One region of the Caballeronia sp. GAFFF2 genome, then DNA from elsewhere that is predicted to be linked to it. Evidence: predicted binding sites of a transcription regulator. Region 1 holds the regulator's gene; the other holds the start of a gene.
What was found. Region 1 encodes FliA, which starts transcription of late flagellar genes. Its sites were predicted from a motif close to CTAAAGTTTNNNNNNNNNNNGCCGNTA; they were not measured.

Region 1 (15,015 bases):
CGGACAAGCGCGCTTGCCGGCCAGCGTTTCCGCCGATACCGAAAAGCTCGCGACCAGACTCGTCGAAGCCTTGCGCGCGAAGAGTACGGGCGGCGGCGTGGAAGGGTTGATCCACGAGTTCTCGCTGTCGAGTCAGGAAGGCGTTGCGTTGATGTGTCTCGCCGAAGCGCTGCTGCGCATTCCCGACCGCGCGACCCGCGACGCGCTCATCCGCGACAAGATCAGCAAGGGCGACTGGCGTTCGCACATGGGCCAGGCGCCGTCGCTGTTCGTGAATGCGGCGACGTGGGGCTTGATGATCACCGGCAAGCTCGTCACGACGAATAGCGAAGCCGGTTTGTCGTCGGCGCTGACGCGCATGATCGGCAAAGGCGGCGAGCCGCTGATCCGCAAGGGTGTGGACATGGCGATGCGCCTCATGGGCGAGCAGTTCGTCACCGGCGAGACCATCTCCGAAGCGCTCGCGAACAGCCGCAAGTTCGAGGCGCGCGGTTTCCGCTATTCCTACGACATGCTGGGCGAAGCAGCGACCACCGAGGAAGACGCGCAGCGTTACTACGCGTCCTACGAGCAGGCGATTCACGCTATCGGCAAGGCGGCGGGCGGGCGCGGCATCTACGAAGGCCCGGGCATCTCGATCAAGCTCTCGGCGCTGCATCCGCGTTATTCGCGTTCGCAGCAGGAACGCACCATGAGCGAACTGCTGCCGCGCGTGCGCGCGCTGGCGCTGCTCGCGCGTCGTTACGACATTGGCCTGAACATCGACGCGGAAGAAGCGGATCGCCTCGAAATCTCGCTCGATCTGCTCGAAGCGCTGTGCTTCGACCCGGCGCTCGCGGGCTGGAACGGCATCGGCTTCGTGGTGCAGGGTTATCAGAAACGCTGCCCGTTCGTGATCGATTACCTGATCGACCTGGCGCGCCGCAGCCGGCATCGGCTGATGATTCGTCTCGTGAAGGGCGCGTATTGGGATACCGAAATCAAGCGCGCGCAAGTGGACGGACTCGAAGGCTATCCGGTTTATACGCGCAAGATCTATACGGACATCTCGTATCTTGCCTGCGCGAAAAAACTGCTGGGCGCGCCGGATGCCGTCTATCCGCAGTTCGCGACGCACAACGCGTTCACGCTGTCGGCTATCTATCACCTCGCGGGACAGAATTACTATCCCGGCCAGTACGAGTTTCAGTGCCTGCACGGCATGGGTGAACCGCTCTATGAAGAAGTCACGGGCCGCGACAAGCTGAACCGGCCATGCCGCGTGTATGCGCCGGTCGGCACGCACGAAACGCTGCTCGCGTATCTCGTGCGGCGTCTGCTCGAAAACGGCGCGAACACATCGTTCGTGAACCGTATTGCCGATGAATCCATCCCCGTGAAGGATCTCGTCGAAGACCCGATCGACGAAGCGCAGAAGATCGTGCCGCTCGGCGCGCCGCACGCGAAGATTCCGCTGCCGCGTCAGTTGTACGGCGACGAGCGGCCCAATTCGATGGGTCTGGACTTGTCGAACGAGCATCGCCTGGCGTCGCTGTCGTCGGCGTTGCTCGCGAGCGCGAATCATCAGTGGCGCGCCGAGCCGATGCTCGAAGGCGACGATCCGCACAACGGCGTCGCACGCGACATTCGCAATCCCGCCGATCTGCGCGATCTCGTCGGCACGGTGGTGGAAGCGTCGAAGGAACAAGTTGGCGCCGCGATCGCCAACGCCGTGGCCGCCGCGCCGATCTGGCAAGCGACGCCCGTCGATGACCGCGCCGACTGCCTCACGCGCGCCGCCGACTTGCTCGAAGCGCAGATGCACACGCTGATGGGCCTCGTCGTGCGCGAAGCGGGCAAGTCGCTCGCGAACGCGGTATCGGAAATTCGCGAGGCTATCGACTTCCTGCGCTATTACTCCGCACAAATTCGCGAGGAATTTTCGAACGACACGCATCGTCCGCTCGGACCGGTGGTCTGCATCAGCCCGTGGAACTTCCCGCTCGCGATTTTCATGGGTCAGGTCGCGGCGGCGCTCGCGGCTGGCAATCCGGTGCTCGCGAAGCCAGCCGAGCAAACGCCGCTGATCGCCGCGCAAGCCGTGCGCATTCTGCGCGAAGCGGGCGTGCCGCCGGGCGCCGTGCAACTGTTGCCGGGCAACGGTGAAACCGTGGGCGCAGCGCTCGTCGCCGACCCGCGCACGCGCGCCGTGATGTTCACCGGCTCGACCGAAGTCGCGCGCCTCATCAACAAGACGCTGTCCGAACGGCTCGATCCGGACGGCCGCCCGATTCCGCTCATCGCCGAAACCGGCGGCCAGAACGCGATGATCGTCGATTCCTCGGCGCTTGCGGAACAGGTCGTCGCGGACGTCATGCAGTCGTCGTTCGACTCGGCGGGTCAACGCTGCTCGGCGCTACGCGTTCTTTGTCTGCAAGACGATGTCGCGGATCGCACGCTCGAAATGCTGACCGGCGCGATGAAGCAACTCGCGGTGGGCAATCCTGACCGGCTGTCGGCGGATGTCGGTCCCGTGATCGATGCCGACGCGAAACGCGGCATCGACGCGCACGTTGCGCAGATGCGCGAGAAGGGCCGCAAGGTCGTGCAACTGCCGCTGCCGGACGGTTGCGCGCAAGGCACATTCGTGCCGCCGACGCTGATCGAACTCGACGGCATCGACGAACTCAAGCGCGAGGTCTTCGGCCCGGTGCTTCATGTGGTGCGTTACCGCCGTTCGTCTCTTGATAAACTCCTCGACCAAATTCGGTCGACCGGTTATGGACTGACGCTCGGCATCCATACGCGGATCGACGAAACCATCGCGCATGTCATCTCGCGCGCGCACGTGGGCAACATCTACGTGAACCGCAATGTGATCGGCGCGGTGGTCGGCGTGCAGCCGTTCGGCGGGGAAGGTTTGTCGGGCACGGGTCCGAAGGCGGGCGGCGCGTTGTACTTGCAGCGCTTGCTGGCCAAGCGTCCCACTGGATTGCCGAAGTCGCTGGCAAGCGCGCTCGTGGTGGACAAGGCGGCATCCGCCGATGCCCCGACCGCCGCTCTCACGGCGCTGCGCGACTGGTCCATCGGCGAACGCGATCCGCAGACCGCGGCGCGTTGCGACGGTTATCTGCAACACGTGCTCGCGGGCGCGACGGCCGTGCTGTCCGGTCCGACCGGCGAGCGCAACACGTACACGCTCGGCGCGCGCGGCACGGTGCTGTGCGTGGCGGCAACCCCGAGCGGCGCGCGGGCGCAGTTTGCCGCCGTGCTGGCAACGGGCAACAAGGCGCTGTTCGCCGGTTCGGCGGGCGAGCAGTTGGCGGCGTCGCTGCCGGCATCGCTCAAGCCGTATGCGGCGGTCAGGAAAGACGCGGCGGCGGAGTTCGACGCCGTGCTGTTCGAAGGCGACAGCGATGAACTGTTGTCGCTCGTGAAGGAAGTCGCGAAGCGCCCGGGACCGATCGTATCGGTGCAGGGCGTGGCGGCGGGAACATTTGCCGATGCTGATCATGACGGCGAAGACTATGCGCTCGAACGTCTGCTGACGGAACGCTCGGTGAGCGTGAACACGGCGGCGGCGGGCGGCAATGCGAATTTGATGACGATCGGTTGAGAAGTATCCTCTCGCGCTCGATTCAAACAAACGGCAGCAGGCACGGCGATCCCGGCGACGAGCTGCCATTCACACTGGTACTAGGAGAAGCTATGAAGCACACGATGAACAAGCTGGCAGCCGCCCTGACGCTCGCCGGCCTGTCGCTCGCGGGGACTGCGTTCGCGCAAACAGCAGAAGATGTGAAGGTCGGCTTCGCCGGGCCGATGACCGGTGCGCAGGCGCACTACGGCAAGGATTTCCAGAACGGCATCACGCTCGCGGTCGAGGACTTCAACGCCACGAAGCCGGTGATCGGCGGCAAGCCGGTTCGCATCGTGCTCGATTCGGCGGACGATCAGGCCGACCCGCGCACGGGCACGACCGTCGCGCAGAAGCTCGTCGACGACGGCATCAAGGGCATGCTCGGCCACTTCAACTCGGGCACGACCATTCCGGCATCGCGCATTTATGCGAACGCCGGCATCCCCGAAATCGCGATGGCAACCGCGCCGGAGTACACCACGCAAGGCTTCAAGACGGCCTTCCGCATGATGACGTCCGACACGCAGCAAGGCTCGGTCGCGGGCGAGTTCGCGGTGAAGACGCTGAAAGTGAAGAAGATCGCCATCGTCGATGACCGCACGGCTTACGGCCAGGGTCTCGCCGACCAGTTCGAGAAGGCAGCGAAGGCGTCGGGCGGCAACATCGTCGTGCGCGAATTCACGAACGACAAGGCTGTCGACTTCAAGGCGATTCTGACCAAGATCAAGTCGTCGAATCCTGACCTCGTGTACTACGGCGGCGCGGATTCGCAAGCCGCGCCGATGGCCAAGCAAATGAAGACGCTTGGCTTTCGTGCACCGCTGATGGCGGGCGAGATGGTCAAGACCGACACCTTCATCAAGATCGCGGGCGACGCGGCCGATGGCACGGTGGCATCGCTCGCCGGCCTGCCGATGGACCAGATGCCTGGCGGCGCGGACTACACGGCGAAGTACAAAAAGCGCTTCAACGAAGACGTAGAGACGTACTCGCCGTACGCCTACGACGGCGCAATGGCCATGTTCAACGCAATGAAGGCGGCCAACTCGACGGACCCGGCAAAGTATCTGCCGCTGCTTGCCAAGACCGACATGCAAGGCGTGACCACGAAGCATCTGGCGTACGACTCGAAGGGCGATCTGAAAAACGGCGGTATCACGCTGTATAAGGTCGTTGGCGGGAAGTGGACGACGCTGCAGAGCGTGGGTGGGAAGTAAGGTTTAGTGGCTGTTTTGGATGGCCCGGTCGTGTGCGACCGGGCCGTTCTTATTTGTGATCCAACGGCAATTTAGCCAGTACGAACTTTCACGGCCTGCAAGCCTCTCGGCGTTTCATTAGCTTGGTAACTCACTTCCATGCCTTCTTCGAGTCCATCCGGGTCGGCATCCGTCAGAACGGCGTATCGGAAGTAGATGCTTGTGTTCGAACCGCTCGCCGGTTTGATGAAGCCGAAGTGATCTTTCAGACTTGCAATGACGCCCATCTTCCAGACATCCTCCGCTGCCCCAGAGGACGGAGGCCTGTCGCGTCTGATCTGAAACAACCCGCTCAAAACGGCCCGCTCGTCTCCTCGCGCGTCATCCATCCGGTCGATGACCTCGGACATCATCAATGGATAACTCACCTCGTTGAGCAACATCTGACTCGGATTTGCGCCCTTTTGTTCTCCAGTCGTAGTCTCGAATGAGTAAGACCAGCAAACAACCATTACTCGAATACCAAGCGTCTTGAGCTTACGTGCGAGCGGTATGTAATCACTGTCGCCTGCAATAAGGACGACCACATTGAACTGCTTGTAAATGGAAAGCTCGAACGCTTCAAGAGCCAGCCAGACATCGATGCCCTTTTCCTTGCCAGCGAAGCTCATTGGGAAGTAATGCGCCGTGACGTTCTCCCGCATCAGGATGTCGTCGAGTACGCGCTCGTTGAACAGAATGTCGTGGCCTTTGTCCGCGCTCTTGCGCGCTGAGAATCGGCCTCGGAAGTAATGCGCGTCGATCACCTGACAATCGCGCGCGTCCACTGTCTCGACAAGCGCTACTCTGTGGCGAATGTATTCATGCAAACCGTGAATCGAAAGCCATGCTTTTTTCGGATGCTGGTGCATGTAGTACTTGCTCACCAGATCAAAGTAATTCCCATCGTAGAAGACGCCGATCTTCGTCAGTTGCTTCGCTGCGTGAGACATCGATTAGTTCGCTCCTTCTTCAAACTGAGGTGGCTCGCCGAATGGGCGATTAACTCAATTATCCAAAGCGAATGCAGGCTGCTGATAGTGTTTAATGCTTAAAAGAATCGGCTCGTGCGCCGACGTCACCGCTTTGTTGCTGCCTAAATCTCAAGCGATCTATCAGTCATTTGCCGATTAGCTGAATCTGACGCGCTTAGGCATCAGTTGCTCGATCGCTTTCATCGTGCTGTTTAACGCGCTTGAGTCCCGTCACCATCCCGCCGATTAAATTCTCTCGTGTCCACAAGCTCATCGACACCGCCGCGACGACATGCACGCACACGCATATTTCGATCAGATAAGACAGCCATGTGTGGATCTCTTGTGGCCAGTCTTCGCCCCAGAAGGCATCGAGCCGCATGATCCAGCCGGATACCGCGAGCGCCAGTACCAGGAACCACAACGCAACGGCCATCAACGCGCCCAATGGATTATGCGAGACATGATGTAGGGGCTTGCCCGCTGCAAGCGAACGGAGATAGGCACGAAGCTGCGCGGCGCCCGGCCACCAGGCGGCAAAGCGCGCATGCCGCGAACCGACGAAACCCCACACGATACGCGCCAGCACCAACCCCGCCGCGATATAGCCAAGCACTCGATGTGTCGGGTTTGTTGGCCCAAAAAGATTCCATGAAACGACGCCCGCCACAATCCAGTGTGTGAGCCGGACCCAAAGATCCCAGACCTTCACGCGAGGGCCGGCCTTGGCAGACATGACGAAGCGCGATTATTCGACTTCCGATTTCACGACAGCCAGCGTCTTGGTGTCGTAGTAGATCTCGACCTTCTTGCCATTCTTGTCGTGCCCGTAGATTTCATAGCAGTTGCCATCGATCTTGAACTTGCGGATCTTGTAGCCTTGCGCTTCGAGTTGCGCCTTGGCGTCCGACTCCTTGATCCACTCGCTCTTGGGATGCGCCGTGCAGTCCGCCTTCGCGAACGCGGCGCCGGAAAAACCCATTGCCAATGACAAAGCCAGTACCTTGAACATCGTCGACTCCCGGTGGTTTGAAGTCCGAACACTCTACTTCCACCGGAAGGACATCGCAAGTCAATCGAAAGCTAGCCCTCAGCGCTTCCCCTGCTCCCGAATCTGTTCGAGCGTCGCGCCCGGCGTGCTCTGATCCGCCGGAATCCGAATCTCGATCACCGCGGGCAATCCCGAACTCACAGCGCGCTCGAACGCCGGCATGAACTGCTCCGTCGATTCGACCCGCTCGCCGTGCGCCCCGAACGCGCGCGCATAAGCCGCGAAGTCGGGGTTCGTCAGCCCCGTGCCATGGACCCGATGCGGATAGTGCCGCTCCTGATGCATGCGGATCGTGCCGAACTGCCCGTTGTTCACGACCACGAAAATCACCGGCAGCTGGTACTGCATCGCCGTGGCGAGTTCGTGGCTCGACATCATGAAGCAGCCATCGCCCGCGAATGCGATCACCGTGCGCTGCGGATACAGCGACTTCGCCGCGATGGCCGCAGGCACGCCGTAACCCATCGCACCGCTCGTCGGCGCAACTTGCGAGCGGAAGTGCCGATACGAATAATGCCGATGCAGCCAGGTCGCGTAATTGCCCGCGCCGTTGGTGAGAATCGCGTCTTCGGGCAGGCGCTCCGAAAGCGTGCGCATGATCTCGCCGAGCTGGACATCGCCGAGCATGGGGCGCGGCTTGCGCCATTCGAGATACGCGGCGTGCGCCGTCTCGGCGCTGCCCGACCACGCGATCTGCGCAGGCGGTTCGAGCGCGGCGAGCATCGACGCAACCTCGGGCATGCCGGAGACGATCGGCAGATCGGCGCTATACACGCGGCCCAGTTCCTCCGCGCCCTGATGCACGTGAATCAGCGTCTGCTTCGTCTTCGGGATGTCGAGCAGCGTGTAGCCGCCCGTCGTCGATTCACCCATACGCGGGCCGAGAACGAAGAGCACGTCCGCTTCGCGCACGCGCGCGGCCAGCGCCGGATTGATGCCGAGCCCGACATCGCCCGCGTAATTCGGATGCTCGTTATGCAGCGTGTCCTGATAGCGGAACGCGCATCCCGCCGGCAACTGCCAGCGCTCGATGAAGCGCGCGAAGTCCTGCGTCGCCTCGGCGGTCCAGCCGCTGCCGCCCGCGATCACGAACGGCGTCTTCGCATTGGCGAGCAGTTCGCGCACGCGCTCGATCTGCGCCTGCGACGGCGCCGCCGCGACGCGCTGATAGCGCGGCACGGGCGGCGCCGCGTCGCACGCTTCGGTCAGCATGTCTTCGGGTAACGCCAGCACGACCGGGCCGGGACGTCCCGCCGTCGCGACATGGAACGCGTGGCTTAAATATTCCGGCACGCGGCGCGGATCGTCGATTTGCGCGACCCACTTCGCCATTTGCCCGAACATGCGCCGATAGTCGATTTCCTGAAACGCCTCGCGATCCATGTGATCCCGCGCGCATTGGCCGATCAGCAGGATCATCGGCGTCGAGTCCTGGAAAGCGGTGTGCACGCCGATGGACGCGTGCGTCGCGCCCGGCCCGCGCGTGACGATAGCCACGCCCGGACGCCCCGTCAGCTTACCGACCGCCTCGGCCATGTTCGCCGCGCCGGCTTCGTGGCGGCAGACGATCGTCTGTATCTGGCTGGTTTCGTCGTGCAGCGAATCCAGGACGGCGAGAAAGCTCTCGCCCGGCACGCAGAACACGCGTTCGACACCGTGATGAACGAGCGCATCGACAATTAGACGCGCGCCGGTGGTCTGGCCATGAGAAGCGGATGCCATGCGAACAAGTCTCCTTTGTCAGTGAGCATCGGTGAGCCCGGGTTTCGAGCCGCAGACCGTAGCTTACGCCGCTGGATGGGACTCTGGCTGATGCAGTCCGGCCGCCTTGGCGCGCGACGCGCCTGCCGCCGCGCCTCTCACAGCCGGACAAACCGCCAAGCGACATCTCTCGTCCCGTCGCGTCGATCGTGCCAGACCGGCATTTTTTCCCGCATGACGCGCGACGCAATCCGCACGGCCGGGTTGTTTCCATCAGTCGAAATACCCCTCTTTCACACCCTTTATCCAGCGATAGGCCCGAAGTGATCTTCGCAATAATGGCTTCACTGAAAAGCGGGCACGGAAATAACCAAAGGGTGCTCGCCTCGCAAATATCGCTGCATCTATCCTCATCGGGGGCCAGTTTGAACATTCGTAAATTCATCGGCGCGAACAGTCGTGACGCTCTGCGCCAGGTCCGTGAAGCGCTCGGACCCGATGCCGTGGTGTTGTCCAACCGCACGCTCGACGATGGATCGGTGGAAATCGTCGGTGTCGCGGATAGCGATCTCGCTTCGATCTCGCCCGCGAAGGCCGCACGCGAACAAGCAGCCGCCGCGCCGTTCGCCAGCGCCACGCCGCGCGCCGCGCTTGCACAAGCCGCAGCCGCCGCGATGAAGCAGCAGGCCGCCGCTCCCAGCTCTCCGATGAACCCCTACGCCAGCGGCGATGTTTTCTCCTCCGTCTTCGGCAACACCGCCGACGCCGACGATTTCGACGAGCAAGCCGACGAAGAGCGCATGGAAGCACCGCGCACGATGGCCGATTCCAATCCGTGGTTGATCGAACATGCGCGCCGTATCGCGCAACAGGCTTCGGTGCCGTCGAACCGGCCGCTGACGCCGTCCGCCGCAATTGCACGCGGCATGGGCGTGCCGGTATCGGTCAAGGCAGCCGACGCACCGCGCCAGCAAGCGCCGCGTGCACAAGCCGCCGCGCAACCGGTTGCCGCCGCGCCTGCCGCACTCGCCGCGCAAGCGCACGCAAAGATCGAAACGCCCGACTGGGCGCGTGAAGCCGCGCAAGTCGCCGCACGCCGCGCCGCACAGAAGATCAACGCAGCACCGCAACCCGCCGACGAAGCGCCGGCCGCATCGGGCAATTTCGAAGGCTTGCCGGCTAATGCCGCGGCCGTCGTGACCGAAGCCATCCGCACGCGCATGGAGCAAGTCGTCAACGAAACGGTGATGAACGAACTCTCGTCGATGCGCGAGATGATGGAAGAGCACTTCTCGGGTTTGCTGTGGGGCGACCGCCAGCGCCGCAACCCGACCAACTCGGCCTTGACCAAGCGCCTCTTCGCCGCCGGTTTCTCCGCGCAACTCGTGCGCATGGTGATCGACAACATGCCGTCGATGGAGAACGTGGAAAACGCGCTCGAATGGGTGCAGCAAGTTCTCGAATCGAATCTGCCGGTGATGCCGAGCGAAGACGCGTTGATGGAACGCGGCGGCGTGTTCGCGCTGATGGGCCCGACGGGCGTCGGCAAGACGACGACCACGGCAAAGCTCGCGGCGCGCTGCGTGATGCGCTTCGGCGCCAGCAAGGTCGCGCTCCTGACGACGGACAGCTACCGGATCGGCGCGCATGAGCAACTGCGCATCTTCGGCAAGATTCTCGGCGTCTCGGTGCACGCGGTAAAGGACGGCGCCGACCTGCAACTCGCGCTCTCCGAACTGCGCAACAAACATATCGTGCTGATCGACACGATCGGCATGAGCCAGCGCGATCGCACGGTCTCCGACCAGATCGCGATGCTGTGCGGCACGGGTCAGCCGGTGCAACGCCTGTTGCTGCTGAACGCCACGAGCCACGGCGACACGCTCAACGAAGTCGTGCAGGCCTACAAGAGTGCGCCGGACCAGCCGCCGCTCGCGGGCTGCATTCTGACCAAGCTCGACGAGGCGACCAACCTCGGCAGCGTGCTCGATACGGTCATCCGCTACAAGCTGCCGGTGCATTACGTATCGACCGGTCAGAAGGTGCCGGAGAACTTGTACGTCGCAACCAAGCGTTTCCTCATCAAGAGCGCGTTCTGCATTCCGCGCGATGGCTCGCCTTTCGTGCCGCAAGACGACGATGTGCCGGCGCTTTTGTCCGCACTGTCCGCACGCGCCACGACAGAACTGCATGGAGTCCATTTTGGATAAGTTCGTGCTCGATCAGGCTGAAGGCCTGAGAAGGCTGCTGACGCGCGCCAGTTCTCGCGTGGTGGCTGTAGTGGGCGGACCGGCGGGCATCGGTTGCACGTCGGCGGTAGTGAACCTCGGCGCGGCGTTGTCCGTGCATGGCAAGGATGTGCTCGTCATCGACGAGCGGCATAACGCGGGCTCGGTCAGCCGCATGGCGGGTGTGGATGGCGCGGGCGCGCTCTCGGCGGTGATGTCCGGCCGTCGCGAATTGCAGGATGTCGCGGTGCGCACGCCGATGGGTTTTTCGCTGATCGCCGCACCGCGCGATGAACGTATCAGCCACGATGCGGCGCAAGCACGCGCGCTGCTCGACGGCCCCGCGGATATCGTGCTGATCGATGCGCAACTCGATCGTAATGGCGCGCTCTCGTCGCTCGCGGCGCAGGCGCATGACTTTCTGATAGTGACGCGGGTAGCCGCGTCGGCGATCACCGAGGCGTATGCGTGCATGAAGCGCTTGCACTACGCCCACGCGATCGGCCAGTTCCGCGTGCTGATGAATCACGTGCAGGACGCAGCCGATGCAGCGGTCGCGTTCGACAACCTCTCGGGTGTCGCGAGCCGTTATCTGGCCGTGTCGCTCGTGCAGGCAGGGTATGTGTCCGAGGATGCGCGCGTCGCTCGGGCGAGGGAGCTCTCTCGGTGTGCGGTGGAAGCGTTTCCGGCTACGGCCGCGGCGCGCGACTACCGCTACATCGCAGCCGAGCTGCTGCACTGGCCGATGCGTCCCGCGCCGTTTTCGCGCGGCGACGAAGCGAGCCAGTACGACGCGCACATTCCGGTTGGCGAGTCTGGTGAAAGCGGACGGAAAGCGGCGCACCGAGCGGCGGCGTTTTCCGATCATGCAATGAGCAGCACGGCGTCGATGTGATATTGAAAGGTGAACAGGATGTATAACGCCCAAGGCAAACTCTCGCAGTCCGACGTGCTTACGAAATATGCGCCGCTCGTTCGCCGCCTCGGACTCCAGCTCGTCGCCAAAATGCCGGCGAGCGTCGATCTCGACGATCTGATCCAGGCCGGCATGATTGGCCTCCTCGATGCGGCTAGCCGCTACAAGGAAGATCAGGGCGCCCAGTTCGAAACCTACGCAAGTCAGCGTATTCGCGGCGCCATGCTCGACGAGTTGCGCGCCAACGACTGGTTGCCACGCAGCATGCGCAAGACATCGCGCGAAGTGGAGTCGGCGGTACACAAGGTGGAACAGAACCTTGGCCGTTCGGCCAGCGAGACCGAAGTCGCCGAGCACATGAAGATGCCGCTCGACGAGTATCAGTCGATGCTGCAGGACTTGCACGGCAGCCAGTTGATCTATTACGAAGACTTCGACCGCTCGGCGGACGACGAGCCGTTCCTCGACCGTTACTGCGTCGATCGTTCGGACCCGCTGTCGGCGCTTCTGGACGACAGTCTGCGCGGCGCGCTGATCGAAGCCATCGACAAGTTGCCGGAGCGCGAGAAGCTGCTCATGAGCTTGTACTACGAGAAGGGCCTCAACCTGCGCGAAATCGGCGCGGTGATGGAAGTGAGCGAGTCGCGCGTGTGCCAGTTGCATAGCCAGGCCGTGGCGCGTTTGCGTGCGAAGCTGCGGGAACAGTCGTGGACTAGCGTCGAGGCTTGAGTTCCGAGTTGTAGAGGCGCGCGAAGCCCCGAACCGGGGCCGCGCGCTTTTTGCTTTTGCCTTTGCAAAGGCGCTCGAATGCGCGCGGATGGGCTCAATGCATCTCGAAGTCGCGCGCCTCGGCGAACACCGTCTTGCCTTCGCCGAGACTCTTTGCGCGATACATCGCGCGATCGGCGGCTCTCAGCACGGCGGTGATATCGGCGTCATGCGCTTCTGCCGCGCTCGACAGCAAGCAGGCGCCGATACTCGCCGATACGCTCACTGGTCGCTCCTGCACCAGCGTGAGGTCGGCGAGCGCCGAATGGATGCCATCGGTGAGCGTGAGCACCGCGCTGCGATCGCGCATGTTGCGCGCGAGCACGACGAACTCGTCGCCGCCCAGCCGCGCGATGGTGTCGGTCTTGCGCATGCGCCGTGCAAGCAATTGCGCGAACGACTGCAACAGCACGTCGCCGACCGCGTGACCGTAGGTATCGTTCACGCCCTTGAAGCCGTCGAGGTCGATCAGTAGCAGTGCGCTGGTATTCGCGTCGGCGGCTTCGGGCGCGGACATCGCGCGATTCACGGTTTGTTCGAGCGCGTAACGGTTATAGAGGCCCGTGAGCGGGTCTGTCGATGCCTGCCGCGCCAGCACGCGATTCGCGCTGCCAAGCCTGTCGACCAGCACACTCAGATACACCGACGCGCCCAGCACGCTCAGCGCGAGCCCGAGCGCGGCGGCGCGGTTTGCCACCCACCACGGTTGCCACAACGCCAGCGCGACGATCGCGACGAGCGCCATCGCGCACGAAATGGCGAGCGTGCGCTTGCCGTAGCGGCATCCCGAGCCGATCAGAAACCAGAACACCACCCACAGCAGCGGCAAGGCGAGCGTGCCGCAGAGAAAGAACATCGCGCCGAGCAACGCCTGATCGAGGATAGTGGTGATGACGAGCCGGACGTTGGACAGCGCCATCATCCGGCTGACGAGCAATAGTGTGATTGCACCGTAGGACACGTAGAGCGCGATCAACCGCGTGATCAGCGACGCGTTGGCCGAAGGGTGCCGCCACGCATACACCGCATAAGCCAGCAGAACTGCCGCTCCCATCCCGATACGCAGCATGGCTTGCTCGCGTTCGGGATTCCGGTTGCCGGACCATGCGAAGGCATAGGCCCGGCGTGCCGGTTGATGCGCCTGCTCCATACTGAACCCCTGGTGGTGATTTCTTGCTGTTATGGTCTTTTGCGCGTGTCTTTGCTGTCGCGCTTTTGTCTTATTGCGGCCCCGTCGCGATGTTCGTCCCCGACGACTGGTATTTTGCAACGTTTTGCCAAGCTGCTGTGAATCGTGTAAGAACGCATCTCGGACAGATGATTAACGGCGTTTTCTGCGGATGCTTCAGTGCTATGAGCGACGACTTTTCTCTCGCTGGCGAATGGCTGGCGGTCTGTAATGGCGATGACGTGCCGGCGGGTTCGACGCGAGCGTTCATCGTCGCGGATGAGCGCATCGTCGTATGGCGCGATGCCGAAGGCGTGGCGCATGTTTGGCGTGACTACTGTCCGCATCGCGGCGCGCAACTGTCGCTGGGGGCGGTGACGAACGATCAGCTCGTGTGTCCGTATCACGGCTGGCGCTACGACACGCTTGGTCAGTGCGTGCTGATTCCGTCGAATCCGTCGCTTCGGCCTTCGAAACGCGCGTGCGCCACCGCGTTCGTCGCCGGGGAGAAATACGGCGTCGTATGGATGTGCTTCGGCGAGCCCGCGCACGCGCTCGATTTCTTTCCCGAAGCCGCCATTCCGGGCGGACGGCGCATCAACCTTGCGCCGCAGACGGTGAAGTCATCCGCGCCGCGTGTCGTCGAAAACTTCCTGGACATGGCGCACTTTTCGTTCGTGCACGTGGGCATTCTCGGCGAGGATGCGCATACCGAAGTGCCGGACTATGAAGTCGTGGAAAGCGCCGACGGACTCGAAGCGCGCCAGTGCCGTTTCTGGCAGCCGGCGGGTTTGCCGGGGCAGGGCGGCGCGATGATGGATTACGTTTATCGCGTGAAGCGGCCGCTGGTTGCGAAGCTCACGAAGATGGCGTCGGGGGCAATGGGCGCACTGCATATCATGCTGGTGGCGTCGCCCGTGACGCAGACCGAGACCCGCGCGTGGCTCGTTTCCATTCACGAAGACGAGACTTCGCACAGCGACGAAGAGCTGTACGACTTCAACATGGAGATTCTGCTGCAGGACACGCCGATCGTGGAGTCGCAATGGCCGAAGCTGCTGCCGCTCGCGCTCGATGCGGAGTTGCATCAGAAGTGCGACCGGATGTCGGTGGCGTATCGGAGATGGTTGGCGGGAATGGGGTTTGGGTGGGGGACGACGAGCGCGTGATTCGATGGCCGGTAAGCCACCGCATCAAACGCGCTTGATGAGTCGACCCAGCACGTTCGCCAAGTCGCCGCCGGGCAGGCGGATGCCGAACTCGTCTTGCAGCACGGTCATCAGTTCGTCGGTGCAGGAAATCTGACGGCGCTCGGCGACCGCATCGAGATGATGGACGCCGTAGTTGCCATCGAC
Region 2 (15,015 bases), on a different contig from region 1:
ACGCGTCGAATTTCTGCTTGTTCAACACGCGCAGCGGATACGACAGCGCGCTGTTCCAGTAGTCGTCGAAACTCGCGGAGACTTTTTGCGCGATGGGTCCGGCGGTGAAGACATCGAGATCGCGGAACTGCAGCGTCGGACTCGCGCTGAAGTATTCGTCGCCGAGATTGCGGCCGCCGACGATGGCGATCTGGTTATCCGCGATCATCGCCTTGTTATGCATGCGGCGCGTGAAGCCATCGACATTGGAGAAGAAGTTCTGCGTGCGTTCGGTGAAGCTCTCGCGCGCGCTGCCGTATGGGTTGAACACGCGAATCTCGATGTTTTGATGCGTGTTCAGCGCCGCCATGATGCGGTCGATGTCCTTGAAGTTCAGGTCGTCGACGAGCATGCGCACGCGCACGCCGTGGTCCGCCACGTAGAGCGCGGCGGCGAGCAGCAGCTTGCCGGTGTTGTCTTCCTCGGCGATGTAGTACTGCATGTCGAGCGTTTTCGTCGCCGCGCGCGCGAGCGCAATGCGCGCCTGCAGCGCTTCCGTGCCGCTTGGCAGGAGACGCACGGCGGACTGGTCCGGGTGCTTGCGTTCGAGCGGCGCGAGCGCGTCGCCGAGCGGCGTGCTTTCGCTGGCCGGCAAAGCCTGGCTCACCGGGCGATCGAACGCCGTGGCGGGCGGGCGTGTCGCGCAAGCGGCGCAAAGTGCCGTCAGCGCGAGCGTTGCGAAGAGGCGCGCGGTGCGACTCGAAATCTTCCTCATGCTGCTCGTTCTTGCATTTGCACTCGCACTTGCACTTGCACTGATGGCAGCTTCATCCATTCCCCGGTTTCGCGACACTGTCATTCCTCTTTTTCGTGGTCTCGATACGGCCCGGCATTCATGACGATGCCGATGCTCGGTTTCGCGACGTAGCAATTACCGTTCTCGCCGTGCTGGTCTCGAAAATATTCTATGGGAAATTGGACGATTCGCCCGGAAAGGCAGTACGCGACCCGCGTATCGGCGCCGGAGCGCGGACGAAAAAAAGCCCGCTCGGGTGGAGCGGGCTTGAACCCCTGTCACTGGAGTCTCAAGGAGGAGACGGGTTCATCCTAACAATGCCTGCTGGTCTCTCCAACCAAGGATTCGTGCTTTGTATGTGGGGAAGCGGTTGTGATGCTTATTTGCTCGAACCACGCGCTCAGGTCGGGCCGTGAACCGGCGCGGTCGCGCCATCCGCAACCTTCACGCTTCCCGTCTCGACCATCCGCCGGCTGATTCGATGAAAACGCAGCGTCATCAGCATGGCAACGCTCGCGAGCCCCGCCGCGAGGCCCCACCACAAGCCCTTCGCGCCCAGTTCGAAGTGAAACGCGAGCACATAACCCGTCGGAAAACCGACGCCCCAGTAACCGAACGCGGCGGCGAGCATCGGCACGCGAGTGTCCTTGAGGCCGCGCAGGCAGCCGGAACCGACCGTCTGCATGCCATCGACGATCTGGAACACGGCGGCGACACCCAGCAGCGAGGCCGCGAGCGCAACCGTCTGCGCGTTTTTCGGATCGCCGAGATGCAGATACAGCCCGACGATCGCGCGCGGCACGGTAATCAGCACGAGTCCCGACAGCACCATGAAGCCGACGCCGAGCGCGAGCGCGACGAAGCCCGCATGACGCGCCGCGAGCGGCACGCCTGCGCCGACCCAATAGCTCACGCGCACGTTCGCCGCCTGTCCGATGGCAAGCGGCACCATGAAGGCCACCGACGCCACGTTGATCGCGATTTGGTGCGCGGCGAGCGGCGCTTCGCCAAGCAAGCCGACCATGAGGCCGGTGGCGAGAAACAGCGTGGATTCGACGCCATACGTGATGGCGACCGGCCAGCCGATGCCGAAGAGTTCGCCCATGAGCGGCATGCGCGGACGCGCCGCGACGACGAAATGACGATAGCGCGGCCGCAGATGCAACAGCGCGACGAGCGCGAGCGCAATGCCCCAAATGGTGATCGTGGTCGCCGCAGCCGAGCCGAGAAACCCTTCGCGCGGCAGGCCCCAGGCGCCGTGAATCAGCCCGTAGTTGAGGAAACCGTTGACGAACACACCGCCGATCGACACCCATAAAAGCCTGCGCGCCGCGCCGATAGCCGGCAGAAACGCGCGCATCAATCCAATGCCGATGAGGCTGCCCGGCGTGCCCCAGCGCAGCACGGCGCAATACTCACCGACATTCCGGGCCAGCGTCGCGGGTTCATGGAACGCGAGGAGAATCGGCTCGGCGTAGCTCAGGAGCACGAACGCGGGCACCGCAAGCAGCACCGACAACACGAGCCCCGTCCAGTAGATGCCCGGCACCTGATGTTCGGCGTTCGCGCCACGCGCATGCGCCACCGATACGCTGACGGACGTAAGCACGCCCTGCAGCAGCGTCACGATCACGAAGAACACGTTCGCGCCCAGGCCGCCGGCGGCGAGCGCATCGGGGCCTAACGAGCCGAGCAGGATGGTGTCGGTGACGCCCATCGCCATTTGCGAGAGTTGCGCGATGGCGAGCGGCGCCGCGAGCCGCGCCGTATCGACGGCATGGCGCGAAAAACTCGGCGGATGCGCCGCCGCGCGCGTGAAATGGGATTGCATGTCTTGAGCGGCCATTCGTGGCGACGGTTTATTCCGGCGCGCGGACTTGGATCTTCTGACCATCGAGTGCGACGACCTGACCCGCGCGAATCTTGCAGGTCTTGCGCATCTCGACTTTGCCGTCGACGCGGACATCGCCCATGGCAACGCGCGCTTTCGCGGAGCCGCCGCTGTCGGCGAGCCCCATCAGCTTGAGCAAGTTATGAAGTTCGACGTAGTCGCCCGTAAGGGTGAATTGAAGCGGTGGCATGGCGGGCGCGGAGGTTACTCGGGTTGATTCGAGGTGGATTCGAGATGAATTCGGGGCGAAGGCGTCAATGATAAACCAGTGGCCGCCCTCGAATAGCTGGGCACGCGCCGTGCTAGTGCATGACGGACTTCGGCGCGCGCTGTCATCGTATTGAAAGCAGGCGCGATGGCAATTGTAGCCAGATGAAACGGTCGGTAACAACGACTCGGTTCGTCGAACTTGGACGCGCATCGCCGAGTCCGATAGTTTGATCGATACAGCTTCGGTCATCTTTCCAATCGACAAAAGTCGTGCGTCATCGCAGTTCGTGGCCGCCGACGCTTAAACCAAGAGAGGACCTCGCTCATGATTAAGACTCGAAATCTGATGATCGGCACCGCATTCGCCGCCCTGACCGCCGCTTCGGGCGCTTTCGCCCAAACCACGGACGCCGTGCCGGCACAACCGGCGACGCCCGCGCCGCAAAATCTCGTCGCGCCCGCGCCGACCGATCCGCTGGTCCAGCGCCGCAACGCGAACGCCGAGGCGAACGCGGAGTACAAGGCATCGAAGAAGGCTTCGCAGGCCGACCTGAAGGCCGCGAACAAGCAGGCGAAGGCGCAGTACAAGGAGCAGGTGCGTAACGCGAAGATCAATCGCAAGGCGGATAAGGACGCCGCCAAGGATGAGTTGAACGCGACGGAATCCAACACGCCGAAGGACACGGGCTTGCAGCATTGATTTTGATGCGTTGGACGCGCGCCGCGGTGCCGTGGCGCGCGCTTCATGAGGCTTGAGAAAGGGAGGACACACCATGACTCGATCAAAGAATGCAGTGTTGGCCGCCGTGATTGCCGGGACGCTTGCGAGCGTCTCAGTGGTTTCGTTCGCGCAGACGACGAGCGATCAGCAGCCGAGCAGCGCGGACAAGAAGGCATCGAAAAAGCAGGCCGAAGCCAACAAGGACGCGGCCGTCGCTCAGGCCAAGGCCGACAAGAAGAAAACCGAAGCGCAGTCGGAAGCGAACGAAGCGGCTGCGGATGCGAAGCTCAAGAACGCGAAAAAGGCGGATTAGCAGGACGGTTGTTCGGGTAGTGCGAATGGTCCAGTCGGGTGCAACCCGCTGGGCCGTTTTTTTTTGCCCAACCAACCGGTGAGCGCAAACCCTTGCGTCTCCAGTCTGTATGGATATACAGTACACGTCACACTTTTTTGCGCCTCTTCCCGTGCTGACGCTCCCTGAAGAAACCGCCACCGCCGACGCAGCCGAAGCCCAGGTCGCCGCCTATCTCGCCAAGCTCAACGAGGCGCAGCGCCACGCCGTCGAATTCGGCGTCGATGAACCCAACCGCTGCGGCGGACCGCTTCTCGTCATCGCGGGCGCGGGGTCTGGCAAGACCAACACGCTGGCGCACCGCGTCGCGCATCTGCTGGTGAAAGGCGCCGACCCGCATCGCATCCTTTTGCTTACTTTCTCGCGCCGCGCCGCTGTCGAGATGACGCGTCGCGTCACGCGCATCGCCATGAACGCGCTTGGCACCAAGGCGGCCATCGCGCAAGGTCTCACGTGGTCAGGCACGTTCCATAGCGTTGGCGCGCGTTTGCTGCGCGATTACGCCGATCTCGTCGGGCTCGCGCCGTCGTTCACCATCAACGACCGCGAAGACTCCGCCGATCTCATGAACCTCGTGCGCCACGAGCTCGGGTTATCGTCGAAAGAGAAGCGCTTTCCCGCCAAGTCCACGTGCTTCAGCATTTATTCGCGCGTGGTCAACACGGGCGCCTCGCTTGCCGCCGTGCTGGATCAGTCGTATCCGTGGTGCCGCGAGTGGGAGGCGGACTTGAAGCGTCTCTTCGCCGCCTACGTCGCGGCCAAACAGACGCAAAGCGTGCTCGATTACGACGACCTCTTGCTTTACTGGTCGCATCTCGCGGCCGAGCCGACTATCGCCGCCGATCTGTCGAGCCGCTTCGATCACGTGCTCGTCGACGAATATCAGGACACCAACCGCCTTCAGGCCACCATTCTTCTGGCGATGAAACCGGACGGCCGCGGCCTCACCGTCGTCGGCGACGATGCGCAGTCCATCTACTCGTTTCGCGGCGCGACGGTGCGCAATATCCTCGATTTTCCGCGGCACTTCGACCCGCCCGCCGCGACCGTTACGCTCGATCGCAACTATCGTTCGACGCAGCCCATTCTCGAAGCGTCCAACGCGGTGATTGGCATGGCCACCGAGCGCTATACGAAGAACCTCTGGACCGACAAGGCATCGGCGCAAAAACCGCGCGTGGTGAGTGTCGCCGATGAAGCCGATCAGGCGCGCTACATCGTCGAGCAAGTGCTGGAGGCGCGCGAGGGCGGCATGAAGCTCAAGTCGCAGGCCGTGCTGTTTCGCGCGGCGCATCACAGCGCGACGCTCGAAATCGAACTCACGCGCAAGAACATTCCGTTCGTGAAATTCGGCGGGCTCAAGTTTCTCGACTCCGTGCACGTCAAGGACGTACTCGCCGTATTGCGCTGGGCGGAAAATCCGCGCGATCGTGTCGCCGGCTTTCGCGTGGCGCAATTGCTGCCGGGCGTCGGGCCGGCCATCGCCGGGCGGCTGCTGGACAGCGTGGCGCAAGCCGAACGTTCATCGAATGCGATTGCCGCCTTCCATGCGCCCGCCCGCGCCAGCGAAGACTGGCCGCGTTTCGTCGGCCTGATGGCGAAACTCTGCGGCCGCGAGAGCGGCTGGCCGGCGGAGTTCGAAATGATCCGCCGATGGTACGAGCCGCATCTCGAACGCAATCACGAAGACGCGGCCATTCGTCTTGGCGACGTATTGCAGATGGAGAGCATCGCGTCGACCTATCCCACGCGCGAGCGCTTTCTCACCGAACTTACGCTCGATCCGCCCGATGCGACCAGCGACGAGTCCGGCGTGCCTCTCATCGACGAAGATTATTTGATTCTCTCGACAATCCATTCGGCGAAGGGGCAGGAATGGCGCAACGTTTTCGTGCTGAACGGCGTGGACGGCTGCATTCCATCCGATCTGGGCACGGGTAGCGACGAGGAAATCGACGAAGAGCGGCGGCTGCTTTATGTGGCGATGACGCGCGCGAAGGAAGATCTGCATATCGTCACGCCGCAGCGCTTTTACGTGCACAACCAGACGCATCTGGGCGACCGGCACGTGTGGGCGCAACGCACGCGCTTCATTCCGCAGCATCTGATGCAGAATTTCGAAGCCACCGCGTGGCCGCCGGTTCCGGTCGCCGCCGCGCCGACGGCGGCGGGACTCGCGGCCGCGGCTAAGGCGAAGATCGATATCGCGGCGCGCTTGAAGGGGATGTGGGATTAGCGGTAAGCGGCGCCCGGTCCACGCCTAACGCTGCGCCCGCGAAGTCTTCGGCACGCGCGGCGCCGGCGCAAAGATGCTGCGCAGCCATGCGGCAAACCGCGTGAACCCATCATAAGGTTCATCGACAAACAACTCCGGTCGCAGCGAGCGAATGTATTCGAGTACCTGCTGCGCTTCCTGTTTCTGAATCGACCCATAAAAAATGCCAAGCCGCAGCAGACAGCGCAATTCACCGAGCTTCTCGCGCGCATTCGAGCCAACGCTGTTTTCCACCGCGATCTTCGTCTCATAGGTGCGCTGACGCAGCGAATCGGCGAGGCGCCATGCGGGCGTCTGCATCTTCTCCTCGACTTCGCGGATATCCATCGCGGCCGACTTGATCTGCGAGGCGAGCACATCGACTTGCGAAGCATCGCCCTTCGCCTCGGTGACGATGGCCGTCGCCCATTCGCGCGATGCCTTCACAAGATCCTCGGCGTTCCAGTCCGAGCGGATCGCGAACGCGAAACCGTGTTCGGCCGCCTGTCGGATCAAAATCTCGACGACATCCGGAAATTCCTTGTCGAGCGCGCGTTTGGCCCACGCGTACTGGCCTTGCGACAGCATGCGCTGCACCGCCTGCTCGGTCAGCGGCGTCGGATTGTCGAGCAGCTTGGCGCGCAGAAAGTCCTCGAACGTCGGCGTGACGAACTGCGGGTCGAGCTTGAGCGACAGGCGCATGAACGCCTCATAGTCGCGATGCAATGAAGCGATGGTCTCGTCGCGAAACGATAGGGTTATTTGACGCATGTTGGTTCCCGGTTCCGCGCTCGGATGGCCCGATGGCGGGAAATGCCTTTGGCGTCCGCTTCGACGGCGGAGTCCATTCGTTTCTGATAACGGCGTTACAGCCGGGAACTTGAGGGTGTTCTGAAAGCCGTTGCGCGAAGAAGCCTTTAACGCAAGACGACGAACTGCCAAACGAAGAAAACCGCGAGCGACACCCCGATGGTAAGCAAGGGCCGCCTGGTCCACGCGCACACGGCCACCGCAACCACGGCGGCCACGAGTTGCGGGTTGCGCCACGTGATTTCCGCTCCGTTGCCATGCGGCGAGACGGTCATCGGCACGATGATCGCGGTCAGCACCGTCACCGGCACGAAACCGAGCGCCGTGCGCACGATGGGCGGAAACGGCAACCGCTCGCCCAGCACGAAGACGGCCGCGCGGATCAGATACGTGACGAGCGCCATGCCGAGAATCAGCAGCACATAGTTCGATGTGGTCATCGTGCGCGCTCCTTGCGGTTATCGCCGTTCGATTCACGCTCGCGTCGTTCCATCAGCGTGATCGCCATGCCGACTCCGATTCCCACCAGCACCGCCGCAAGCAAGCCGAGCTTGTATGGCCAGTCCTGCCACGCGAACGACAGCACGCCCGATGCAATCGCCGCCGCGACGAAGCGCACGGCCACCAGTTGCGGCACGATGATGGCGATGAACGTCGCGACCATCGCGAAGTCCAGCCCGAGCGACTTGAGCCCTGGGAATGCGGCGCCGAAGAGCAAGCCGACGAGCGTCCACAGTTGCCAGTTCAGATACATCGAGAGGCCGGAGCCGAAGAAGTAGTGCGGGCCGATTTCGCCCGGCGCGCGCTTTTGATAATGCGCGTAAGCGACGGCGAACACTTCGTCGGTGAGCAGACCCGACAGCGCCCAGCGCCAGCGCGCGGGCAGATGCGCGACATAAGGCGCGAGCGTCGCCGAATAAAGGACGTGCCGCAAGTTGATGACGAAGGTCGTGGCCCAGATCACGATGAAGCTCGCGTGTCCCGCGATCATGCCGATGGCGATGAACTGCGCCGAGCCCGCGAACACCGCGAGCGACATCAACTGGCCGTGCCAGAGCGTGAGCGGGCTCGCCGTGACGAGCGTGCCGAAGATGACGCCGAAGGGCGCGGCGCCAACCATCATTGGAATGGTGTCGCGCGCGCCGGCGGCGAATTCCCGCAGCGCGGGGCTGGATACTGCTTTCAAATCGTGCCTCCGTTATAAGCCAATATGAGCGATTGGGCATTCATATCGGTCGCCGGGAGGATAAGGCATGCAGTAAGCATCGGGCTTGTACGATCGTGCGGCGCTCGTGGCTCGCGTGATGGTTTCAACCAGCCTGCCGGCAAGTCGTACAGTTTACAACTTCATTGTGGGCGCGGCGGGGCGCGCGCATCGCTTCACTTCCTTCACTTCACGGGAATGGTCGTGCCTTCGGGAACCGGCACCGCCGTCACGCTGTTCTTCGGACTACCGGTCGCAATGCGGTCGCTGTAGGTCAAGTAGACGAGCGTATTGCGTTTGGCGTCGACCACGCGCACCACGTGCAGCGTCTTGAAGATGAACGACATGCGGTCGGAGAAGACGTCGGTCTTCTGCTTGAGCGGCTGAGTGAATTTGATCGGCCCGACCTGACGGCAGGCGATAGACGATTCCGTCGGATCTTCCGCGATGCCGAGCGTACCTTTCACGCCGCCCGTGCGCGCCCGCGACACGTAGCAGGTGACGCCCGCGACGAGCGGATCGTCATAGGCTTCGACGGTCACGCGGTCGGAACCGGTGAAACGGAAATTGGTGTTGACGCTCGCGATTTCCTCGGCCTGCGCTGTGGCCGCGCCGAACGAGGTAACGAGCGCCGCAGCGGTAGCGGTGAGGAGAGTGCGGTTCATCGTGATCCTTCGGAAAAAGAGAAAGGGCGTCGTATTGTATCGACGCCCTTGCTGTTTTCCCGCAAGCATTCGGCCAATCGGCGATTCAATGGAAGATCAAATACAGGATCACCAGAACCACGACCGGCACACCGAGCAGCCATCCGAGTAGGTAAGGCATGTCGACCTCCTTCGCGTGTTGTTTTTGACGATTCCAGTATCGCGAGGAAGCGCGCGCGGCGTTAGCCGCGTGTGTCCTAAATACGTGTAGGCGCAGTCCTATGCTCTCTTACCGGCACGTTACGATTGGTCATTCCATCACGCGAATCCTGCGCGCCGGCTGATCCCGATACAGCGTGCGCACGTAATCGAGATGCGCTCCGGCGCATTCGCGGGCGCGGGCGGGGTCGCGGGCGGCGATGGCATCGAACATGGCGCGATGCTGAGCGAGCAGGTTCGCTTCGACTTCATCGTCGTAATCGACCAGACGGTGCGATGTCAGCATGGACTCGCGCACCAATTCGTTGAGACCGTGCATGACGTGCGCCAGCGCGACGTTGTGCGTGGCGTCGGCGATAGCCAGATGAAACGCGGCGTCTTTTTCGGCAATGCGCGTGCTCTTGTCGGCCACCGCGGCTTCGAGCGCCTGGAATGCATCGGCGATGCGCGTCAGATCCGCCTCGGAGGCGCGCTCGGCGGCGTAGGCAGCGGACAGCGTTTCGAGGCCATGACGCAATTCGAGGACATCGGCGCTGGCGTTGGGTTGCTGTTCGAGGAGTGCGGCGAGTGGATGCGACACGAGCGGCGCCGTCACATCCGACACGACGAATCCGCCGCGTGCCACCGCGCGGATGAAGCCGTCCGACTCCAGCCGAATAAGCGCCTCGCGCAGCGACGGCCGCGAAACGTTGAGTTGTTCCGCCAGATCGCGCTCGGCTGGGAGGCGCTGGCCAGGCAGGAGCGTGCCATTCGAGATCAACTCGCGTATCTGCCCCGACACTACGTCCGACAAGCGCACGCGGGCGTAGGAATGCGAGTGGACGGGCTGAAAAGGCATCGTTCGAGCAGTGGAGGTAAATCGGAACTTTCGGAGTTTGACACGAAAGAGCCATCTCTTTAAAGTCTTGGTCAGACCAAGCTTACCAAAATCCGGCCCCCAATCCTCAAGTCGCCGTTTCGGATCCCATGAAAGTCGCCCTGTTTGTGCCCTGTTTCATTGACGCCTTCTACCCGCAGATCGGCGTCGCCACGCTGGAACTGCTCGAACGCCTCGGACTCGATGTCGATTACCCGCAGGATCAAACCTGCTGCGGCCAGCCGATGGCCAATAGCGGCGCTCACAAGGAGGCCGCAGGCGCCGAGCGCGTGTTTGCGCGCAACTTCGCGGATTACGACTACGTCGTCGGACCGTCGGCGAGTTGCGTGCATCACGTGCGCGAGCACTTCACGGCCATCGAGCAGACGAGCGCGGTATCGAAGGTCAGAAAAAACACCTACGAGCTCGTCGAATTTCTGCACGACGTCTTGCAGGTGCGCGAATTTCCGTGGGCCGAATTCCCGCATCGCGTCGGGCTGCACAACAGCTGCAGCGCGGTGCGGCACTTGCGCGAAACGTCGAATTCGGAAGTGGCGGCGGCGCCGTTTTCCAAGCCGCGCGCGCTGCTCGAAGGCGTGAAGGGCATCGAATTCGTCACGCCCGCGCGACCCGACGAATGCTGCGGCTTCGGCGGCACGTTCTCCGTGACCGAGGAAGCCGTGTCCGTGCGCATGGGTCAGGACAAAGTACGCGATCACGTCGGCGCGGGCGCGCAGTACATCGTGTCGGGCGACATGTCGTGTCTCATGCATCAGCAGGGATGCGCCGAGCGTCTCAAACTCGATGCGCGTTTCATCCATATCGCGCAGGTTCTTAACGGAGCGCGCGCATGAGCAAGACCTCGGGCAAGTCGGTGAGAATCGATCACGCGAAGGCGGCGGGCGCGTTTCTGCAGAAGCCGGATCACGTCGCGTTCCACGACAAGCGGCTGTGGGACTTGCGCAGCAAGCGCGACGCGCAGGCGCACGGTATTCCCGAATGGGAGGAGATGCGCAATCTCGCGTCGGGCATCAAGGAACATACGCTGTCCAATCTCTCCGAATACCTCGCGCAGTTCGCGGATCAGGCGGAGAAGAACGGCGTCATGGTGCACTTCGCGGCCAACGCGGAAGAGCACAACGCGCTCGTCCACAAGCTGATGAGCGAACGCGGCATGACCACGCTCGTCAAGAGCAAATCCATGCTCACCGACGAATGCTACATGCGCGACTATCTCGAACCGCGCGGCATCACGGTGATGGAAACCGATCTTGGCGAACGCATTCAGCAGCTGGATCACCAGGACCCGAGCCATATGGTCGTGCCGGCCGTACACAAGCTGCGCGCGGATGTAGCCGAGCTTTTTGGACGCACGATCGGCACCGATCCGGACAACAGCGACATCCACTATCTCGCCGAAAGCCAGCGCATGGACACGCGGCCGTACTTCGTGCGCGAGAAGACGGCCGGCATGACGGGCTGCAATTTCGCGGTGGCGGAAACGGGCACGGTCGTCGTCTGCACGAACGAAGGCAACGCGGATCTCTCGGCGAACGTGCCGCCGCTGCATATCGCGTCCATCGGCATCGAGAAGATCATTCCGCGTATTGCCGATCTCGGCGTGTTCGTGCGCATGCTTTCGCGCAGCGCGCTCGGCTCGCCGATCACGCAGTACACGTCGCACTTTCGCGCGCCTCGGCCGGGCACGGAGATGCATTACATCCTCGTCGATAACGGCCGTTCCGAACGCCTCGCGCTCGACGACTTCTGGTTCTCGCTCAAGTGCATTCGCTGCGGCGCGTGCATGAATACGTGTCCGGTGTATCGGCGAAGCGGCGGGCTATCGTACGGCGGCACGTACTCGGGGCCGATCGGCGCGATCATCAATCCGACGCACGATCTCAAGCGCTACAGCAGCCTGCCGTTTGCCTCGACGATGAACGGCAGTTGCACCAACGTCTGCCCGGTGAAGGTGAATATTCACGAACAGATCTACAAGTGGCGCGAGGTGATCGCCGAACGTCACGAAGTGCCGTTCGTGAAACAGGAAGTGCTGAAGATGGCGGGACGGCTGCTCGCGAGTCCGACGCTTTATCGCGCGACGGTGGCATCGCTTGGCGGCGCGCTCAAGCGGCTGCCGAACTTCGTGCTGTACAACCCGCTCAACATCTGGGGCCGGCAGCGTGACTTGCCCGAAGCGCCCGCCGAGACCTTCCACGAGTGGTACAAGAAAAACCGGAAGATCGCCAAATGACGACTCGCGAAGCTTTTCTGTCGAAGATCCGCGCGGCGCAGCCCGCTTCACGCCCGCTTCCCGATGTGCCCGTCTTCGCGACGCCCGAGGGCGATCTGCGCACGCGTTTCGAAACCGCGCTCATCGCCATGGGTGGAACATGCGTGGAAGCGCAGAGCCTGGACGAAGTCGGCGCGATGATCGCGCAACGTTTCGGCGATGGCGCAGCAGTGGCGTCGGCGGTGGCGGGAATCGAAGGCACGCGGCCGATTACGGTCGATACCGTTCCGTCGTCGCTTCAGGATGTCGATGTGGGCGTCGTGAGAGGGCGCTTCGGCGTGGCGGAGACTGGCTCCGTGTGGTTCAGCGAAAAGGAGTACGTCGTCAATTCAATCGGCTATATCGTGCAGCATCTCGTCGTGCTGCTCGATCCTTCGCAGCTCGTCGAAGGCTTGCAGCAGGTTTATCGACGACCCGATTTTCAGTCGGCCCGTTATGCGGTGCTGGTGACGGGGCCTTCGGCCACTGCGGATATCGAGGGCGTGCTGATTCGCGGCGCACAGGGCGTGCGATCGCTGACGGTTGTCTGGCTTGCTGCTTAGATGCTTTAGAAGAGCGCTACTGCTATTTGCGCAAACAAAAAAGCCCAGTCGAATGACTGGGCTTTTTGTACGAAACTGGGTGGCTCCCCGACCTGGGCTCGAACCAGGGACCTACGGATTAACAGTCCGGCGCTCTACCGACTGAGCTATCGGGGAACAGCTACTACGCTTGAAACGAGTCTCTGATGAGACAAAAAACCCAGCTCACAACTCGGCTGGGTTTTCCTTTGATTCTGTCTGGAACCTGCTCGATACTGAGTGGCTCCCCGACCTGGGCTCGAACCAGGGACCTACGGATTAACAGTCCGGCGCTCTACCAACTGAGCTATCGGGGAACAGCTACTGCAGAGAAACGAAATTATAGGGAGCGCTTTCTGCGCTGTCAACGCTCAATCTTCATTCAATAACGGTTTTTTGCATCGAAATTGATTGATCCTGCGCGTCCGACAAATGACACGGCGGCAAATACAGCCGCTTAGCGCTCCAGCAGATCCAGCTTTTCCTTCACGTCCTTGAATTCGTCGGCTTCCGGCAGCGGCGCCTTGGTCTTCGTGATGCTCGGCCAGTTGCGCGCGAGTTCCGCGTTCAGTTCGGTGAAGTGTTGCTGGTCGCCGGGAACGTCTTCTTCGGCATAGATTGCATTCACCGGGCATTCGGCCACGCACACGGCGCAGTCGATGCATTCGTCCGGATCGATCGCGAGAAAGTTGGGACCTTCGCGGAAGCAATCCACCGGGCACACGTCCACACAATCGGTGTAGCGGCACTTGATGCAGCTTTCGGTCACAACGTGAGTCATTCAGGCTCCTGCATACGCAATTCGGGGGAGGGCGGCGTTTTTAGATGACCATTTGGGCAGCGGCACAGGGCCGTGCGCGGCTCGCTCGCCAAAACGCATATTGTAGCGTAACGGTAAAAGGCGACGCGAGCGCCGCGCCATGCGCCTTATATCGATTCGTGATTAATGTATGCGGCTTTCCTAAAAGGGCCGGGGCGGCAGGATGCCGTGCACGCATTCGGGTAACATGAACGGACAGCGCGCGGCGCGTCTCGTCAATAGCGGTCGGTAGCGGCCGATACAGCGCGCGGGCATCCTTGCATCGATGTACAAGCCAGAACCATGATCATCAATTCGCTGCTCGATACCGATCTCTACAAATTCACCATGATGCAGGTGGTCCTGCATCATTTCCCGGCGGCGCACGTCGAGTATCGGTTTCGCTGCCGCACGCCGGAAGTGGATCTGGTGCCGTTCATCGACGAGATTCGGGACGAGGTGCGTCAACTCTGCAACCTGCGCTTCAAGGAAGAAGAGCTCGACTATCTGCGGCGAATGCGCTTCATCAAGAGCGACTTCATCGACTTTCTCGCGCTCTTTCATCTGAACGAGAAGTCCATTCGCATCGCGCCGTCGAAGAAGGGCAACGGCGAGATCGACATCGAAATAGAAGGGCCTTGGCTGCACACTATTCTCTTCGAGATTCCGGTGCTGGCCATTGTCAACGAAGTGTATTTCCGCAATATGCAGAAAAAGCCGGAATACGAAACCGGACGCGAACGTCTGCGCGACAAGATTAAACTGCTCGCCACACCGCCCGAATATTCGGACTGCAAGATAGCCGATTACGGCACGCGCCGCCGCTTTTCGGGCCAATGGCACGAGGAAGTCGTGCTAACGCTCAAGGAGCGGCTCGGCGAACAGTTCGCGGGCACGAGCAACGTGTTCTACGCGATGAAGCATGGTTTGCGTCCGCTCGGCACCATGGCGCATGAATACCTGCAAGCGTGTCAGGCGCTCGGCCCGCGTCTGCGCGACTCGCAGATCTTCGGCTTCGAGATGTGGGCGAAGGAATATCGCGGCGACCTGGGTATCGCGCTGTCGGATGTCTACGGCATGAAGGCGTTCCTGCGCGACTTCGACATGTACTTCTGCAAGCTCTTCGACGGCGCGCGTCACGATTCCGGCGATCCCTTCGACTGGGGCGAACGCCTCATCCGGCATTACGAGGAAAACCGCTGCGATCCGCGCACCAAGGTGCTCGTGTTCTCGGACGCGCTGGATATTCCGAAGGTGCTGCAACTGTATGAGCGTTTCCGCGGGCGCTGTCAGCTCGCGTTCGGCGTCGGCACGAATCTCACGAATGACCTGGGCTATCAGCCGTTGCAGATCGTCATCAAGATGGTTCGCTGCAATGGTCAGCCGGTGGCGAAACTCTCCGATTCCCCCGGCAAGAACATGTGCGA

Region 2: the regulator FliA is predicted to act here: its motif matches at 7,062-7,088, upstream of NCT04_RS10510 (DUF4088 family protein).

What each region holds. Positions count from the first base shown of each region.
Region 1 covers NZ_JALQDA010000023.1:183,621-198,635, reverse strand. The annotation lists gene putA (trifunctional transcriptional regulator/proline dehydrogenase/L-glutamate gamma-semialdehyde dehydrogenase) at 1-3,595, shown strand, start outside; gene NCT04_RS14520 (branched-chain amino acid ABC transporter substrate-binding protein) at 3,688-4,836, shown strand; gene NCT04_RS14515 (NYN domain-containing protein) at 4,908-5,807, opposite strand; gene NCT04_RS14510 (cytochrome b/b6 domain-containing protein) at 6,004-6,564, opposite strand; gene NCT04_RS14505 (PepSY domain-containing protein) at 6,577-6,840, opposite strand; gene NCT04_RS14500 (thiamine pyrophosphate-binding protein) at 6,919-8,601, opposite strand; gene flhF (flagellar biosynthesis GTPase FlhF) at 9,006-10,790, shown strand; gene NCT04_RS14490 (MinD/ParA family ATP-binding protein) at 10,783-11,703, shown strand; gene NCT04_RS14485 (RNA polymerase sigma factor FliA) at 11,722-12,453, shown strand; gene NCT04_RS14480 (GGDEF domain-containing protein) at 12,548-13,642, opposite strand; gene NCT04_RS14475 (Rieske 2Fe-2S domain-containing protein) at 13,846-14,829, shown strand; gene NCT04_RS14470 (arylamine N-acetyltransferase family protein) at 14,854-15,015, opposite strand, start outside.
Region 2 covers NZ_JALQDA010000014.1:310,266-325,280, reverse strand. The annotation lists gene NCT04_RS10540 (phospholipase D family protein) at 1-754, opposite strand, end outside; gene NCT04_RS10535 (MATE family efflux transporter) at 1,176-2,606, opposite strand; gene NCT04_RS10530 (RNA-binding S4 domain-containing protein) at 2,635-2,856, opposite strand; gene NCT04_RS10525 (hypothetical protein) at 3,202-3,576, shown strand; gene NCT04_RS10520 (hypothetical protein) at 3,650-3,910, shown strand; gene NCT04_RS10515 (ATP-dependent helicase) at 4,020-6,185, shown strand; gene NCT04_RS10510 (DUF4088 family protein) at 6,210-6,974, opposite strand; gene NCT04_RS10505 (AzlD domain-containing protein) at 7,121-7,453, opposite strand; gene NCT04_RS10500 (AzlC family ABC transporter permease) at 7,450-8,136, opposite strand; gene NCT04_RS10495 (CreA family protein) at 8,403-8,882, opposite strand; gene NCT04_RS10490 (FadR/GntR family transcriptional regulator) at 9,172-9,918, opposite strand; gene NCT04_RS10485 ((Fe-S)-binding protein) at 10,047-10,790, shown strand; gene NCT04_RS10480 (lactate utilization protein B) at 10,787-12,190, shown strand; gene NCT04_RS10475 (LutC/YkgG family protein) at 12,187-12,771, shown strand; tRNA gene NCT04_RS10470 (tRNA-Asn) at 12,852-12,927, opposite strand; tRNA gene NCT04_RS10465 (tRNA-Asn) at 13,031-13,106, opposite strand; gene fdxA (ferredoxin FdxA) at 13,247-13,570, opposite strand; gene pncB (nicotinate phosphoribosyltransferase) at 13,892-15,015, shown strand, end outside.